4 regions of the Rhizobium sp. WSM1274 genome follow, and region 3 is predicted to be linked to each of the others. Evidence: riboswitches for the same ligand, from Rfam matches in the RefSeq annotation. Region 3 holds a riboswitch; each other region holds the start of a gene.
The links. A riboswitch is a leader RNA that binds a small molecule or an ion and turns the genes downstream of it on or off. The one in region 3 is predicted to bind cobalamin.

Region 1: linked by a shared signal. The riboswitch ahead of fdhA (formaldehyde dehydrogenase, glutathione-independent) and the one ahead of bluB (5,6-dimethylbenzimidazole synthase) in region 3 are both predicted to bind cobalamin.
Region 2: linked by a shared signal. The riboswitch ahead of nrdH (glutaredoxin-like protein NrdH) and the one ahead of bluB (5,6-dimethylbenzimidazole synthase) in region 3 are both predicted to bind cobalamin.
Region 4: linked by a shared signal. The riboswitch ahead of N2600_RS18040 (CbtB domain-containing protein) and the one ahead of bluB (5,6-dimethylbenzimidazole synthase) in region 3 are both predicted to bind cobalamin.

Annotation. Positions count from the first base shown of each region.
Region 1 is NZ_CP104141.1:136,288-140,460, forward strand. Features, by position in the region: gene N2600_RS32445 (transporter substrate-binding domain-containing protein) at 21-824, shown strand; gene fdhA (formaldehyde dehydrogenase, glutathione-independent) at 913-2,103, opposite strand; cobalamin riboswitch at 2,323-2,522, opposite strand; gene N2600_RS32455 (DMT family transporter) at 2,677-3,591, opposite strand; gene N2600_RS32460 (LysR substrate-binding domain-containing protein) at 3,703-4,173, shown strand, end outside.
Region 2 is NZ_CP104138.1:3,982,962-3,987,134, reverse strand. Features, by position in the region: gene N2600_RS19765 (MerR family transcriptional regulator) at 1-36, opposite strand, end outside; gene N2600_RS19760 (heavy metal translocating P-type ATPase) at 108-2,360, shown strand; cobalamin riboswitch at 2,521-2,745, shown strand; gene nrdH (glutaredoxin-like protein NrdH) at 3,026-3,247, shown strand; gene nrdI (class Ib ribonucleoside-diphosphate reductase assembly flavoprotein NrdI) at 3,260-3,661, shown strand; gene nrdE (class 1b ribonucleoside-diphosphate reductase subunit alpha) at 3,640-4,173, shown strand, end outside.
Region 3 is NZ_CP104138.1:2,316,767-2,320,939, reverse strand. Features, by position in the region: gene N2600_RS11730 (hypothetical protein) at 1-513, opposite strand, end outside; gene N2600_RS11725 (methyl-accepting chemotaxis protein) at 574-2,448, opposite strand; gene N2600_RS11720 (hypothetical protein) at 2,720-2,878, shown strand; cobalamin riboswitch at 2,846-3,032, shown strand; gene bluB (5,6-dimethylbenzimidazole synthase) at 3,075-3,764, shown strand; gene N2600_RS11710 (DUF2865 domain-containing protein) at 3,838-4,173, opposite strand, start outside.
Region 4 is NZ_CP104138.1:3,605,621-3,609,793, forward strand. Features, by position in the region: gene N2600_RS18020 (sensor histidine kinase) at 1-33, opposite strand, end outside; gene N2600_RS18025 (sulfite oxidase-like oxidoreductase) at 143-805, shown strand; gene N2600_RS18030 (hypothetical protein) at 790-1,422, opposite strand; gene N2600_RS18035 (CbtA family protein) at 1,473-2,219, opposite strand; gene N2600_RS18040 (CbtB domain-containing protein) at 2,246-2,455, opposite strand; adenosylcobalamin (AdoCbl) riboswitch at 2,469-2,606, opposite strand; gene N2600_RS18045 (histidine phosphatase family protein) at 2,684-3,238, shown strand; gene N2600_RS18050 (putative bifunctional diguanylate cyclase/phosphodiesterase) at 3,693-4,173, shown strand, end outside.

The DNA of each region.
Region 1 (4,173 bases), on a different replicon from region 3:
GCCCCAAGGAGCTCCTGACGATGTTGCGCATATCCATACGGACTATATTGCGCGGAGCGCTGATGGCAGGCGGGATCGGTATCTTTTTGGCCGCCTCGCCGTTCGAGGTGGCTGCGCAAGATCGCATACCGATGAGAATTGCCGTCGAAGGTGCGTTTCCGCCCTTCAACTATCTCGATGCAAATAACGAGCTTCAGGGCTTCGACATCGATATTGCCAATGCGCTGTGCGAGGTTGGCAAGTTCGAATGCCAATTCATCATCGAGAAGTGGGACGACATTATCCCCGATCTCGTTGCCGACAAATACGACGCGATCATCTCATCCATGTCGATGAGCCTTGAGCGGCGTCAAAAGGTTGCCTTCACTGAAAAATACTATAACAGCCCGTCGGTGTTCATCGCTCGGAAGGATTCGTCGATCAATGATGTCAGCCCCGCCGGCCTCAGCGGCAAGATCCTCGGGGTGACGTCGTCGACGGCGCAGGAATCCTACGCCAACCATCTCTATCCGGAGATGAAAAAGAAGGTCTTCCGGTCTTCGCCAGAATTGTACAAGGGGTTGTCGGATGGCAGCGTCGATATCATCCTGGAGGACAAACTCGCCATCTACGACTGGATCGCCAACACCAAGGCGGGAACCTGCTGCGAGTTCAAAGGGCCGGATCTGGTCGACGTCACGTACTTCGGCGAAGGTGCCGGCATCGCGCTGCGCCTGGACGACAAGGAGCGTCTAACGCGCCTGAACGAAGCCCTGAAGAGTATTAAGGCGGACGGGACCTACGATATGATCAACGCAAAATATTTCCCGTTCAGCATCCAGTAATTCGTCAATCAAATTGTCATGTGGCAAATGCGGAATGGCCGGTTTACCGCCGACCATTCCTATTGTGTAAAGTCCTCAGTCGTAACCGCTACGCGGCTTTCGCGACCTCACCGTGCGGATCGAGGACATATTTTGTCGCCGCTCCATGATCGAAGCTCTCATATCCAGCGGCGGCATCGTCGAGCGGGATGACCTTGGCGTTGACGATATCGGCAATGGGCAGTCGGTCGTGGAGGATCGCCTGCATGAGCTGACGATTGTATTTGATCACCGGAGTCTGGCCGGTGTGGAAGGACTGCGCCTTGGCCCATCCGAGGCCGAAGCGGAGCGAAAGATTGCCGTGTTTGGCGGCATTGTCGACGGCGCCCGGATCCTCGGTGACGTAGAGGCCGGGAATGCCGATCGAACCCGCGGCGCGGGTAATTTCCATCATCTGATTGAGGACGATCGCAGGCTGTTCCCCGCCCGAGTGGCCGCGTGCCTCGAAGCCGACCGCATCGATGGCGCTGTCCACTTCGTTGGTGCCGACGACCTGTGCGATCATGTCGCCGAGACGGTCGCTCTTCGACAGGTCGATCGGTTCGAAACCGACCTTCGCCGCGTGTGCCAGACGGTCCTTGTTGAAATCGCCGATCATGACGACAGCAGCGCCGAGAATGCGAGCCGAAGCCGCAGCCGCAAGGCCGACGGGGCCGGCGCCTGCGACATAGACGGTCGAGCCGACCCCGACGCCTGCACGCACTGCACCATGGAAACCGGTGGGCAGGATGTCGGAAAGCATGGTGAGATCCCGGATCTTCGCCATTGCCTTGTCCCGATCGGGGATTTTCAGCAGGTTGAAATCTGCGTAGGGAATGGTGACGTAGCGTGCCTGTCCGCCGATCCAGCCGCCCATGTCGACATAACCGTAAGCACCGCCAGCTCGGGCCGGGTTTACTGTCAGGCAGACGCCGGTGTCCTGAGACTTGCAGCAGCGGCAACGGCCGCAGGCGACATTGAACGGCACCGAGACGATATCGCCGATGTCGAGCATCTCGACATCGATGCCTTTCTCGATGATCTCGCCGGTGATTTCATGACCGAGGACCAGGCCCGGCATCGCTGTCGTGCGGCCGCGGACCATGTGCTGATCGGAGCCGCAGATATTGGTCGAGATCACCTTCAAAATGACGCCGTGTTCGATGCGGCGGCCGTCGGGCGCTTCCAGCTTCGGATCGTCGATGTCGCGAACTTCGACCTTGCCCGGCCGGAGATAGACGACGCCTCTATTTTTGCTCATGGATTCCTCCCACTTGTTTGAGTGCCTCGATCTGCAACCGATGCAGTCGATGGCAACTTCCCTCCGGCCTGCCTCCTCTGCAGCCCGGTGTCCAAAACACGCGGATACCGCCGCACCGGGCGATATTCGAATTTTCAAAACGGACAGATTGGATGCAGTAGAGGAGTGAACGCCACGGTTTTCGCCTGTCGTTCCACTCGTGACCGTCTGCCGCAATCCGTCGATTTGCTACGCAAGAGCTGGTTTCCGGCTCCAGAATCTCCTTCCGATCCATCTCGATATCTTTCCGGATGTCTATCCGGCGATTTCCTTGAGGATTTCAGTTCTTCTACCGCTGCGGGGCAGCGCCGGCGTCGGGCCGGCTGCCAATGGTCCATTTCGCCAGTTTGCGAGATAGCGCCTTGGGCACAACAAACAAACCATGCCTGACGGAAAACAGCGATCAAGAAAACGACATGGGCGCAACTCAAAGACGACAGTCGGTAAAGTCGCAAAAGATCGCTGCGCAGGAGAAATAATTGATCCCGCGAATACGGCGGTTTTCCGGTTCGCCCCGAAAGATTTAATCGTCGCCTAAAGACTTGAGGCGCGACGCGGCCGGCGGCTGCGGCTGACGTCGAGGGCCGTGTGCCAGAGCACGGCGGCGAGGATGATTGCCCCGCCGAAAAAGGTGGCGACGGGCGGCTCTTCGGAAAACAACAGCCAGACCCAGAAGGGCGTGAGCACGATTTCCATCGTGCCGATCAGCGCCGCCTCCGCCGGCGGCATCCGCTTCGCACCGGCGAGGAAAAGCACCAGCGCGAGGGAGAAATTGGTCGCACCGAAGGCAGCAAGGACGATCCAGTTGTGGAGGTCGAGCGAGCCGACCGAACCGAACGGGGCAAAGATGGCAAGCGTCAAGAAGGCGCTGACCACGGTCGGCGGCAGGCTCGGCACGTCGGGACTGATGCGCGGGATGATGATGACCAGAGCGAAGGAAACGGTCATGCCGAGCGCCAGCAGGTCGCCGAGACCAGTCCCGCCGCCGATCGACGAGGCGACGATGACGGCGACGCCGAGGAAAGAGATGCCGCCGGCAATCAACGTCCGCCTGGCAACTCTCTCCCCGAGGATAAGCCAGCCGAGCAACGCTGCTATAAACGGCGCGGTCGCATAGATCATCGTCACATTGGCGACGGTGGTCATGTAAAGCGCGCCGATGAAGCATCCCTGACTGAAGGTCTGGCATGCGATCATCGCAAGACTGGACGGATGGAAGACGGAACCCCATTTTCGCCGCGAGATGCCCCCTTCGAGGAAAAGGCAGGGGATCAGCAGGAACAGGCCTCCGAACAACGACCGCCAGGCGATCGCCGTCCATACGTCGGTGGTCAGGAGTCGCGAATAAACACCGCTCGCGCTCCAGGCAAGTGTCGCGGCAATGATGAGAAGCACACCCTTCTCGTGCTCGCTGCCTGCGAGGCGTCTGGCCGGATTTTCAATGTTCACGCAGATATCTCAAAGAAGGAAGTCGAACGCGGCTCTTTTGTGCGCTGAGAATTGACATCAGACAAACGAATAGTAGTGATAACTATCATCGATTTTTTCTATGGCTATTCCATGCATGAGCCGATTGAGAGCGACCTGCTGAGAACCTTCCTGGTCGTTGCCGAAACCTCCAATTTCTCCGCCGCTGCCCAGCGCATCGGGCGGACGCAGTCGGCCGTCAGCACCCAGATCAAGAGGCTTGAGCAGACGATCGGCGAAACGCTGTTCGAGCGTGGCGCCCGCGGTGTGCTGCTCACACGCCAGGGCATACAGCTCGTGCCCTATGCCCGCAGGATCATTGATCTCCTGAACGAGGCCGCCGCGACGATCCGTAGCAAACCGCTGGACGGGCCGGTACGCATCGGAATTCCCGAGGAATACAGCCAGACGGTGCTGCCGGCGGCGCTCGCGGCTTTCGCCGTGCGTCACCCGGCCGTCGAGGTCACCGTGTCCTGCGACTACACAGTCCGCAACTTGGCGGCCCTTGAACGGGATGAGCTCGATCTCGCCGTCGTTTTCGACTGGAGCGATGAAACGAAAGGC
Region 2 (4,173 bases), 1.7 Mb from region 3:
TTGGCGAGCAGCTTCACCAATGGTGATCTTTTTCATGATTTTCCTCTTGCACCTCTAGTCGCTAGAGGATGTAGGAGGGATGCTTCTGTTTGACAAGGAAGCGGATGATGGCTGAGAGCGAGACACGATACCGGGTTGGCGGCATGGATTGCGCCGGCTGCGCAACCAAGATCGATACGGCGGTCAGACGCGTGGCGGGTGTCGCCGATGTTTCCGTCTCGGTGATGGCGGGCACGATGACCGTCCGGCACGATGGCAGCAGCGATCTCAAGGTGATCGAGAGGAAGGTGACGGGGCTCGGCTATTCCGTCGCGCCGCTTGCTGGAAGCGCTGCGCCTGCGCGCACCCAGGGCTCGCAGCATCGTCACGACCATGGACATGACTGCGGCGATCACGCGGGCCATGACCATGATCATGCAAGTCATGACCACGACCACCCTCACGATCATGGCGAGAAGGAAATCGAGGGGCTGCACGGGAATGACCACGCGCCGATGGCGGGACTCTGGTGGCAGAGCCGGAAGGGCCGGCTGACCATCCTTTCCGGTGCCGCACTCGTTGCCGCCTACACCGTCGGCCATCTTGTGCCGGCGATTGCGTCCTATGCCTTCATCGTCGCCATGCTGGTCGGGCTGGTGCCGATCGCGCGGCGCGCTATCATTGCCGCCCTATCAGGTACACCGTTCTCGATCGAGATGCTGATGACGATTGCCGCCGTCGGCGCCGTCATCATCAATGCCGGCGAAGAGGCGGCAACCGTCGTATTCCTGTTCCTCGTCGGCGAGATGCTGGAAGGGGTGGCGGCCGGCAAGGCGCGCGAAAGCATCCAGTCGTTGGCGGGTCTGGTGCCGAAGAATGCGCTGCTCGAAGACAATGGGCAGACGCGGGAAGTGCCGGCAGAAAGCCTTTCGGTCGGCGCGACTATCATGGTTCGTCCTGGCGACCGTATCTCTGCGGACGGCATCATCATCTCAGGCGAGAGTGCAATCGACGAGGCGCCGGTGACGGGCGAGAGCACGCCGGTGCGCAAGGGCGTCGATGCCGTCGTTTTTGCCGGCACGGTCAATGGCGATGCGGTGCTGAGGGTTCGCGTCACGGCGGCGGCCGCCGACAACACCATCGCCCGTGTCGTCAAGCTGGTGGAGGAAGCGCAGGAATCGAAGGCGCCGACCGAACGCTTCATCGATCGGTTTTCGCGCTATTACACGCCCGGCGTGGTCGTGGTTGCAGCACTGGTCGCGGTCGTTCCGCCGCTGCTGTTTGCCGGCCCGTGGGGCGAATGGGTCTATAAGGGCCTTGCGATCCTCTTGATCGGCTGCCCCTGCGCACTCGTCATTTCGACGCCGGCGGCAATCGCCGCCTCGCTTTCATCAGGTGCGCGGCGCGGGCTGTTGATGAAGGGCGGCGCGGTGCTGGAAACGCTCGGCAAGGTGACGATGGTCGCCTTCGATAAGACAGGCACGCTGACGGATGGCAGGCCTCAGGTCACCGATATCATCTCCTTCGGATTGAGCGAGGCGCAGGTGCTGTCGCGCGCGGCGGTGCTGGAGCAAGGCTCCAGCCATCCGCTGGCGCTGGCGATCCTCAACCGCGCCAAGTCAGTCGGCGTTCCCGTGCCGCCGGCCTTCGAGCTGGAAGCGCTGCCGGGCAAGGGCGTCAGCGGCAAAGTCGGCGGCGAGACGCTGGACCTGCTGTCGCCGCCCGCCGCCCGTGAGCGCGGGGCGCTCAGTGCTGAACAGGATGCACGCATCGCGGCGCTGAACGACGAGGGCAAGAGCCTGTCGGTGCTGCTCGTCAACGGTGTTGCGGCGGGTTTGATCGCCATGCGCGACGAGCCGCGCGAGGATGCCGAGGCCGGGCTCGCTGCCCTCAAATCAGCAGGCGTCAAGGCGATGATGTTGACGGGCGACAACAAGCGGACGGCGGCAGCCGTTGCCGGCATGCTCGGCACAGACTGGCGCGGCGAGATGATGCCTGAGGACAAGCAGCGGGTCGTCGGCGAATTGAAGCACCAGGGCTTCATCGTCGCCAAGGTCGGCGACGGCATCAACGATGCTCCGGCGCTGGCTGCTGCCGATATCGGCATTGCTATGGGCGGCGGCACCGATGTGGCGCTCGAGACGGCGGATGCCGCCGTGCTGCACGGACGCGTCGGCGACGTGGCGCGGATGATCGAACTTTCCAAACGCACGATGCGCAACATCCTGCAGAATATCACCATCGCACTCGCGCTGAAGGCGGTGTTCCTGGTGACGACGATCGCCGGTATCACCGGGCTCTGGCCGGCGATCCTCGCCGATACCGGCGCCACCGTGCTGGTGACGATCAACGCGTTGCGGCTGCTTCGGATAAAGATGTGAACCTTCGGGGAGCCGGCTTCTGCCGGCTCTTTTCTGACGGGTTCTAAACAGCGCTTTTCCGTTAACGCTTCGTTATCCACATCATACACAGGCGCGGCGATTCATTGCCGCCATTGCTGCGTCGCCACAACAACTTGTTGACGTCATCAGCGATTCGAGTACCATATCTAGTGTTCGAGGTTCCGTCGATTCGTGAGGATCGGCGGCTAAGACGGGAATACGGTGCGCTTCGCCATCATGGCGCGGCAATGCCGGAGCTGCCCCCGCAACTGTAAGCGGCGAGCAACTGTCCGATTTCAGGTCACTGGAGCATGATGCTCCGGGAAGGCTGGGGCAGGCGCTTTGACCCGTGAGCCAGGAGACCTGCCTCGAACGAAACGTCCACGGGCGGGGTGTCCGGAAGGTCGCGTTGCGTTGCTGCGGGGAATCTCCGCATCGCGTTTCGCAGGCCCGAGCCTCCGCCCCCGAAACCTTCGTATTGAGCCACTTCGGGGTGAAGTCATGTCAGTATCTCAGTTCAGACCGCCACCCGCTAGAGGTAGAGGGCGGAGTATGCCCAGCGGCTAAACAGCCGCATAGCTCAAATCACCAGAGATTTTTCGACGGATATCGGCAGATTTCCGATCAATGTCCTGCGTCCCAATCGCGTCTTCACGAGGAATATCATGACCATCACCGTCTACAGCAGGCCTGCCTGCGTCCAGTGCACCGCCACCTACCGTGCCCTCGACCGCCTGGGCGTCGATTATGACATCGTCGATATCTCGCGGGATGCCGAAGCGCTCGATCGGGTCCGCAGCCTTGGCTACATGCAGGCGCCTGTCGTCATCGCCGGTGAGCAGCATTGGGCCGGCTTCCGCCCCGACATGATCAGCGCGCTCTCCTGATCGAGAAAAGCGATGGGCCTGATCGTTTATTATTCCAGCCGATCCGAGAACACCCATCGGTTCGTCGCCAAGCTCGGACTACGCGCGGCGCGCATTCCGTCAGGTGGCGCTGAGGCGTTCCATATCCGCGAACCTTTCGTGCTTGTCGTGCCGACCTATAGCGGCGGCGGCAAGGGTGCCGTTCCCAAGCAGGTGATCCGTTTCCTCAACGATGCGGAAAACCGAGGACACATCCGCGGTGTGATTGCCGCGGGCAACAGCAATTTCGGCGAGACATACGGGCTCGCCGGCGACGTGGTCTCGCATAAATGCCAGGTGCCGTATCTCTACAGGTTCGAGCTCATGGGCACCGAAGACGACGTCGCCAAGGTCAAACACGGAATGGAACGATTTTGGATACGGGAACAACCCTGACGCGGGATGCGGGCGCAAAACCGCATCACACTGTTGCTCATCCTGCCGGGGAAAGGCCGATGAAGGCAGCCGAAACGCTCGACTATCACGCGCTGAATGCGATGCTGAACCTCTATGACGATGAGGGGCGGATCCAGCTCGACAAGGATCGAATGGCGGCCAAGCAGTATTTCCTGCAGCATGTGAACCAGAACACGGTGTTCTTTCACAATTTCCGGGAAAAGCTCGATTACCTCGTGACCGAGGACTATTACGAGCAGGAGGTTCTCGACCAGTATTCCTTCAATTTCGTGCGGGATCTGTTCGATCAGGCCTATGCCAAGAAGTTCCGTTTCCCGACCTTCCTCGGCGCCTTCAAATACTACACCAGCTATACGCTGAAGACCTTCGACGGAAAGCGCTATCTCGAGCGCTACGAGGATCGCATCTGCATGGTGGCGCTGGCCTTGGCGCGCGGCGACGAGGGGCTTGCCCGCGACATGGTCGAGGAGATCATCTCCGGCCGTTTCCAG
Region 3 (4,173 bases):
GACGCTTGCCTGCGACTGCAGTGTCTGGGTCGACTCATCCTTTTCGATCTCGTCGACGAAGACGGCGTCCTTGCCGGCTCCGAAGGACTTCTGGAACTTGGCCTCGTCGCCCTGCCAGTAATCCGATGTGGTGTCGCTTTGACCGACATTCAGGCCTTTTGTATCCATGACGAAGATTTCCGTGATCTTGCCGCCGGAAGCCTCCTTCTTCCCCTGAAGGAATTTCGACAGTGCGTTGTTGAGCACATCATCGATCATCGAGTGGTCTGAGCCATCGACTTCGGCACGCCACTTCTTGTCAAGGGCGTCGACATCAGCAGCATTGAGATTGGCGTTGGCAGCGTTCTGCGCCTTGATAGCCTCGATGATGGCGGGGTCGTTAAGCCAGGGCTTTACATCGCTCGTCACGTAGTCGGAGATCGGGGCAAGCTTGGCATCCTGTGCCATGGATACGCCGATCGGCATGGCAAATGCGGTGCAGGCCAAAAGAAATGCGGGCACGATTTTCTTCATAGGCGTTTCCTTCCTGATTATAGGTTGCTGAGAACTAAGGCTTATCGGATGCAGTCGACGTCAGAACTCCTCCCAGGCACCGGGAGCAGCGGCAACGGCGGCATTACCTGCATGACGCTGCGTGAAGGCTCTAGTATCGGGACGAGCTTGGCGGGCGGCTTGAATGGGTTTGGGCTGGCTGGCGGTAGACGCACCGACTACGAACCTACCGGCCGAGTCCTGCAACAGGCGTCCTTGCGACAGCAGTTCGTGGCAAGCTGCGTTGGTTTCCTCGACCATTGCCGCGTTCTGCTGTGTCGTCTGATCCATCTGGTTGATCGCGCTGTTGATTTCCTGCAGGCCCGTCGCCTGTTCGCGATAGGATTGGACGATGGAAGCGATGCTATCGCTGATGCGGTTGATCTGCTCCTCGATCTTCAGCAGGGCGTCACCAGTTTCGTTCACCAGCCCGACGCCCGCGGCAACTTCCTGGCCGGATACGTTGATCAGGTTCTTGATTTCCTTTGCGGCATTTGCCGACCGCTGGGCGAGTTCACGCACTTCCTGCGCGACGACAGCAAAACCCTTGCCGGCCTCGCCGGCGCGCGCCGCCTCGACACCGGCGTTCAGCGCCAGCAGGTTCGTCTGGAAGGCGATTTCGTCGATGACGCCGATAATGCGGCCGATCTGGCTCGAGGAGGTTTGAATCCGGTCCATCGCGCCGATTGCATCGCGCACCACCGTCGCCGAGACATGAGCGCTCCGCTTTGTCTCCTCGACCAACTGCCCGGCATTTTCAGCCCGTTGCGACGATGTTCTGACCGTGGTGGTCACCTCATCCAGTGCCGCAGCGGTCTGTTCCAATGCTGCTGCCTGTTGCTCGGTCCGCCTGGCGAGTTGATCCGCGGAGTTCGCCAGCTCGCTGGAGCCGGTTTCAACCGCCACGGAAGCGGTCTTTATCTCTGTCAGAGCGGCCGCGACCGCATCGACCATGTTGTTAAAATCCTGCCGCAATTTATCGAATTCGGGACCGAGATCGGCCAATTGTATCGAGAAATCGCCGGCGGCAAGCTTTTCCAATGCATTTGCGAGAGAGGTCATGACCAGCCGCTGGGTGTTGCTGGCTTCTTCGGTGAACAATACATTGCGCGCCCGTTCGGCGTCGAGCGAAGCGCTCTGCTCGGCAGCGGCCTGCTCTCTCTCGACCTTCGCAATCGCCTCGTGGCGGAAGACTTCCAACGCGCGTGCCAGAAAGCCGATCTCGTCGCCATTTTCCCTGTAGGTGACGGGAGAGGCCAGGTCGCCTTTCTGCAACGCGCTGATTCTCTCACTGAGTATCCTGATGGGCCGGCCAACGAGGCTGCGCATGGCGAGAAGGAAGGCAACGACGGCTATGGCGGTGATCGCGGACTGCGTGAGCAGCGAAATGAGAACTTTCTGCCTGACTTCGGAAGCGATTTTTTCGACGGACCAGTTCGTGACGACGTAACCGGTGGCCTTGCCCGACTTATCCAGCGGGAGCGGCGCGATGATCGTCACGACGCCGGCAGATATTCTACCGTCATCGATGGTCGTCTTTTCCGGTTTCGCGCTCAGGCTCTTCGCCAGATCGGTTGGTGCCGGCAAACCACTGACGCCATCGCGCGCCCAGGTATCGACGGCGGCAGGTTCGGCGTTGAATGCGGCAAACTGCACGAGATCGAGCGAGGGGTCGTCGCGGTAGAGCGAATAAGCCTCTCGAACGGCGTTCGCCTTCCCCCATTTCACGCCGCCCGCTGCCAGAGAGGCAAATTGCTCGGCATCCTTGGACCAGTTCGCCTTGGCGCCATCGATCAAGGCCCGGGTTTCGTACATCCAGGTATAGGTGGCGAAAGCGGAAATGCCGCAGAGGTTCACGGCAACGATAATCGCCGCCAGCTTGGCGGTCAGAGGCATCGTTTTCAAAAATTGGAACATTCCGCGGCGGCCTAGAATTGCGGCTCAGTCGGACATGTTCCGGACTGGCGTATCAATACGGGCATCGACGCTGACGGTCACATCATGAGCCCTCATGCCCATGTCCTGATAGCAACCCAAAACGCGTAAACGCAGTGTGTATTTGATGTGTGAATAAATCATAAAGTAGAATGGGTGCTGGGGTACATGCGGGTCGTTTCACCCTGGCGCCTGCGGGCGCCAAGCCCAGCGAACCGGCGGGTACTGTCGTATCGTGCTGGACGGTGGAGGGATGGAGATACGCTGGGCAACGGCATTGATCGCGGTTGCCTGGCTGCTGTCGGCGTCATCGACATCGCCGAAGGCCATGCAGCGTGTCGGCGGCGTGCGGGCCGCCTTGCCGCCACCGCGCTTTCCTGAAATAGATGCGCCGTCAGGTGCCCGCCGGTAAGGCGGGAGAATCGGGAATCCGGTGCAAAGCCGGAACGTGCCCAACGCTGTAAGGCCGACGTTTGCCGCTTATCACGCCACTGGCTTCTTGCCGGGAAGGCTGCGGCAGACGGATGACGCCCAGTCAGAAGACCGGCCTGGCTAGATAGACCGATCCGCGCGGACGGCGGGGCGGTTGCGTTGTTGGGGATTTGACGATGCGACCCTTTGATGAGGATGCCCTTTCGGCGGCGTCCGGTTTTTCCTTGGCCGAACGCGAGGCCGTCTATCATGCGATCATGACGCGGCGCGACGTTCGCAGCCAGTTCCTGCCTGATCCCTTGCCAGACGATGTCGTGGAGCGTCTGTTGACGGCCGCCCATCACGCGCCGTCGGTTGGTTTCATGCAGCCGTGGAATTTCATTCTGGTGAAAAGCCCGACTGTGCGGGCGCGCGTCCGGAATGCCTTTGCCAGCGCCAACGAGGAGGCGGCGCTGATGTTCGAAGGCGAACGGCGGCAGGCATATCGTTCGCTTAAGCTCGAAGGCATTACGGAGGCGCCGCTCGGGATCTGCGTGACCTGCGATCCCACCCGCGGCGGCAGCGTGGTGCTGGGGCGTACGCACAATCCGAGGATGGATAGCTATTCCACAGTCTGCGCCATCCAGAACCTCTGGCTTGCCGCGCGGGCGGAAGGGGTCGGCGTCGGCTGGGTCAGCATCTTTCATGAAGGCGACCTGAAGAGCATTCTCGGCATACCCGAGCATATCGAGGTGGTCGCCTGGCTCTGTGCCGGTTTCGTCGATCGGCTCTATGACGAGCCGGAACTCTCCGTCAAAGGCTGGCGGCAGCGGCTGCCGCTTGAGGAACTCGTCTTTCATGATGGATGGGGACGAAGCGAGCCCTAAATAAAGTGCGTCGCATCGAAGACGCATGTCGTAGTCCCAAAACCGCCGCGCGGTTTGGGTGGCTTGATTGATATCACTGCTGTTGTTGTGGTTGCGGGCCCGGCGTTGCCGGATTGGTGAGGTCGATCGAGCCCTGATCGCCGGCGAGAAACTGGGGGCCGACCTGACGGACGCGGTTCTGCGTCGGATCGTAGGGGCGCTCGGGAACGGATGGTTGCGGCGCAGCTGCGGCATCCTTCGCCGGGGGATTGGTGCGGATAGTGGTAATGGAGCTCTGCTGCGGTGGTTCGCTCACCACCTGCTTGCCGCGCATCTCCTCATAATAGGCGGTGAGATTGCAGGCGCAGGAGGACTTTTCCCCGGGCGTGCGGTTCTTGTAGGCAAAGGCATTTTTCATGGCGCTGTAGGG
Region 4 (4,173 bases), 1.3 Mb from region 3:
CTCCCTTCCTGCCTCCACTCCCCAGCGAGGCATGCCCCATGGCACCGAGTTTAGTGAGCCCGGCAAGGATTTCCAAGGGGTCGCCCAAACTTGACACCGCCAAGGGCGGATGTCCTATTGCTGCATCGCAGGAGACCCACTCATGAGCGACGATCAGGCGCCCACCGACAGCAAGCTCACTACCTCCAAACGCCGTTGGGCGACCGAAGGTAAGTTCCTCACCGGCCGCATCAGTCGGCCCGAAGCCGAGCGCCTGCCGCCCGGCCAGCACCTTGTCAAGAACTGGCCGGTGCTCGATCTCGGCCAGCAGCCTGTCGTTTCGACCGATACATGGCGGCTCGACGTGCGCGGCCTCGTCGAAACGACGCTCACCCTCACCTGGGCCGCCTTCCAGGCGATCGAGCAGAGCACCAAAGTTAGCGATATCCACTGCGTCACCACTTGGTCGCGCTACGACAACAAATGGAAAGGCGTTTCGACGCGCGATCTGCTCGACCTCGCCATGCCGAAGCCAGAAGCCGGTTACGTCATGCTGACGAGTTATGACGGCTACACCACCAACCTGCCGCTCGCCGATTTCGCAGCCGAGGATGCGATCCTCGCCACGGCCTGGGAAAGCCTGCCGCTGACGCCGGAGCACGGCGGACCGATGCGCCTCGTCGTGCCGCATCTCTATTTCTGGAAAAGCGCCAAATGGCTGCGCCGCATCGAGTTGATATCAGCCGACCAGGCAGGCTTCTGGGAAAAGAACGGCTACCACATGTATGGCGATCCGTGGCGCGAGCAGCGCTATTCCAACGATTGAGCCTTCGGTTGCGAGAGGCGGCGAAGCACAAACACACCGAGGCCGAACAAAGAGGCGAGCCCCGTCAGAGACGCCATGCTGGCGACATGGAATGGGATCCCGCTCCAGCGCGGCTTGACGATATCGGCTGTGTTGAAGGCCTCGCCGCTGAACCGGCAGGTGATGAGCGCGAGACCGCGCCGCACCATGTCAGCATCGACAGCGGAAATGATTTCGCCTGCAGCAGCGGCCTCCCGCGGCATCTCGCGCATTGAAAGCAAGACGGCCTTGGTCGCGGCCAGATAGGCATGGGTGCATTCGTTGAACGGACTTTCCTCATCCGCCACGCTGCCCGGCATCCGGCCCCACAGACAGTAGGAATACTGGATCTCGGCATAGTTCAGCATGCGGCGAAACGGCTCGTTCGTATCGACTGCACGGGATGCAAGGTCGATAATCCCACTGCGATAGTCAGACATGACTGCCATCTCGCCATGGGAAATTTCCGGGATATCCAGGCCCGCATGGCTGCCGCCATCGCTGCGGCTATGAGCAAAAGCGCTTCCGGCAACCACACAAAAAAAGGCAGCCGCGGCAAATGCCGCCGACAGGAGTGGTATGGTTTTGCCGATTTTCATGCTTGCTCGAAAAGTTAAGGGTGCCGGCAAAGCGGCGCCCTTCGATTCCTTCAGTGAAATGCCGTTGCCGGCCGGCCGCGTTGTCCGTCCCTGACCGCAAGCCGCTTTTCCGCCAGCGCTCCGAAGGCCAAGCCCAAGGCTGCCCAGAGGATCGCGTGCATGCCGAGCGAAGTGGTGCGGAACCGCCAGAGCACCATCGCCGAGAAGTTCTCCGGCACCTCATTGATCGGCGGCAGCAGATAGAGCACGAGGCCGATGAAAACGAGATAGGCGATGCCGGCGATAATCGCGCCGTTCCAGAGACCGAAGCGCTCGGAAAGGCGGCGCGACAGCGCCACTGCGGCAACCAGCGCCGCAAGCGAGACGACGATCATCAGGAAGAACAGTTCGGTCCTGGCACCGATCGTGTCGGGATTGCCGACCGCCGGCGGGTTGGCCGGATACTTGATACCGGGAACGAGGACAACCGCCACGAAGGCGGCAATGGCGATGACGGCCGAGGTGCCGCGCGGCGAAAGGCTGCTGAAGCGGCCCTGCACGAAAGCGAAGGCGAGCGCGAAGAGCCCGCCGACGGCGACGCTGTAGGCCATGACACCGGTGAAAAGGCCAAGACCGGCCTGTGTGGCGCGGCTGACGATTTCGGGTTCGGCAGCCTCGCCGGCGGCCTGGGCGCTTGCCTCTTCGAAGGCGATCGCCGCATCGACCAGCGGCTCGCCGAACATATGGGCGAAAGCGAAAACGAGGATGCCAGCCATCAGGCCCGCGAGCATGCCGCGAAGCAGAAGGTTTCCAACCATGTCAGGAACTCCGATCGCGAAGCGCTTTAGTGGCAGGGAAAGCCAAGGAGATGGCGGCCGTCATGCACGAATTCGTGCACATACATGCCGTTTAACAGCGCCATCGCGCCTTCCTCGGTGCCGACGAAATAGAGGACAATGAGCATCAGCAGGCCGCCGAAGATCGCCCAGGGCAGGATCTCGCCTACAGGGATCGGCGCCGGTACAGCAACGGGCGCGAAAGTGGTGTCAGACATGTATTCCTCCGGGAATGACGCGTTCAGTCGAAAGAGTGCTTGTGCAGTAGGGTCTGACTTCCAGCGCGAAGAGCTCACGCTGGTCACAGTGGCGCGACCGCGCCGGACTTACACCGGCTTCCAAACCCGCAACAGCACGGTTATATCTGCACGCCGAAGAGACTGTCAACGAAACTTCACAAGCCGGCGAAGGACGCTGTCGCCGCATTCCGGGAGACAAGAACGACTGTGAACACGCGCCTCACCTGGATCTGCCACGGCGCGACGGCAGCAAGCCGCAAGGCCCTGTTCCCGCTCGACGAACCGCTGGAGGACAAGGCAGTGAAGGAGGCCGGCAGGATGATCGCCCCGCCCCGCGCCGATTGTATTGTCACGAGCCCCGCCTTGCGCGCCCGTCAAACTGCTGATGCGCTGCGCCTCGAAGCCCGGATAGATCAGGCGCTTTGCGACTGCGACCATGGCCGCTGGGCCGGCAGGTCAATCGCGGCGATCGGGACCGAAGAGCCGGAAAACCTCATGGGGTGGATGAGCGATCCGGAAGCGGCTCCGCATGGCGGCGAGAGCCTTGTTGATCTGCGCAAGCGCATCGCCGGCTGGATGGATGGACAGACTGTTCTCGACGGCCACATCATTGCAATCAGCCATGCGGCCGTCATCCGGGCAGCGATCGTGCATGTGCTTCAGGCGCCACTCTCCTCCTTCTGGCTGAGCGACGTCGAGCCGCTTTCCGTTATCCGCATGACCAGCAACGGACAGCGCTGGTCTCTGCGCTTCCAGCATTAGAGACTGCTGATCTTATCCAGCTTTGCACAAGCAAATCGCGTCATCTCTGTTGAACCCGGCTTTGCGGGAACTACTTCCTTGTCCCAAGGAGATGGAAGAATGACATATGATTGGAGTGGCGAGCGCACACGACGCCTGCGTTTCATGCGTGTCGCCACAGTCACGGTTCTGGTCGGTCTCATTGTCAGCGTTCCGCTGCTGATCGTCACCGCCTGAAGCACTGGAAAGGGCGAGCGATGCATTAGCACGCTCGCCTTCGTTCTTTCCCGCATGAGCCAGTCTTCTGAACCATTAAGGGCATCGCGCTGATAACGACGCCCTGATTCCCCACAAGCCTCTCGGGTCTCTCTGCGGCACGCAACAGGCTGCTGCCTCTGATAATTCGCCTTCTGGTTTCAACAAACATTTCAGACTTTCGTGATATTTCCGCGAAGGTGGAGATGGAGAAGGCATGATGCCGGTGTTTTTCCAAAGCAGGGCCGGACGGCAATGCGTGTCGATCGTGGTGTCTGGAGTGACCCTCTGGCTTCTCGGCACGCTGCTACAGCTCGACGACAGCCTGGTCGCCTTCCTGATCGGATTCGGCGAGTATGGCGCCGACAAGGTCGTTCTGGCGCTCGGCATCGCCGGCGCCATGAGCTTCATCTATTCGGTGCTGCGCATCGCCGACCTGCGTAAGGAAATGGAACTGCGCGCGGCCGCCCAGGCAAAAGCCGATTGGACCGCGACCCACGACCATCTCACCAAGCTGCCCAACCGCTACGCCTTCGAGCGCAAGATCCTCTCACGGCCGATCAAAGACGACGAGGCCGAGATCGAGGAGTGGGACCGCAACGTCACCATCTTCTCCGTCGACCTCGACGGCTTCAAGAAGGTCAACGACCTTGTCGGCCACAAGGGCGGCGACATCCTGTTGATCGAGGTTGCCAGACGCA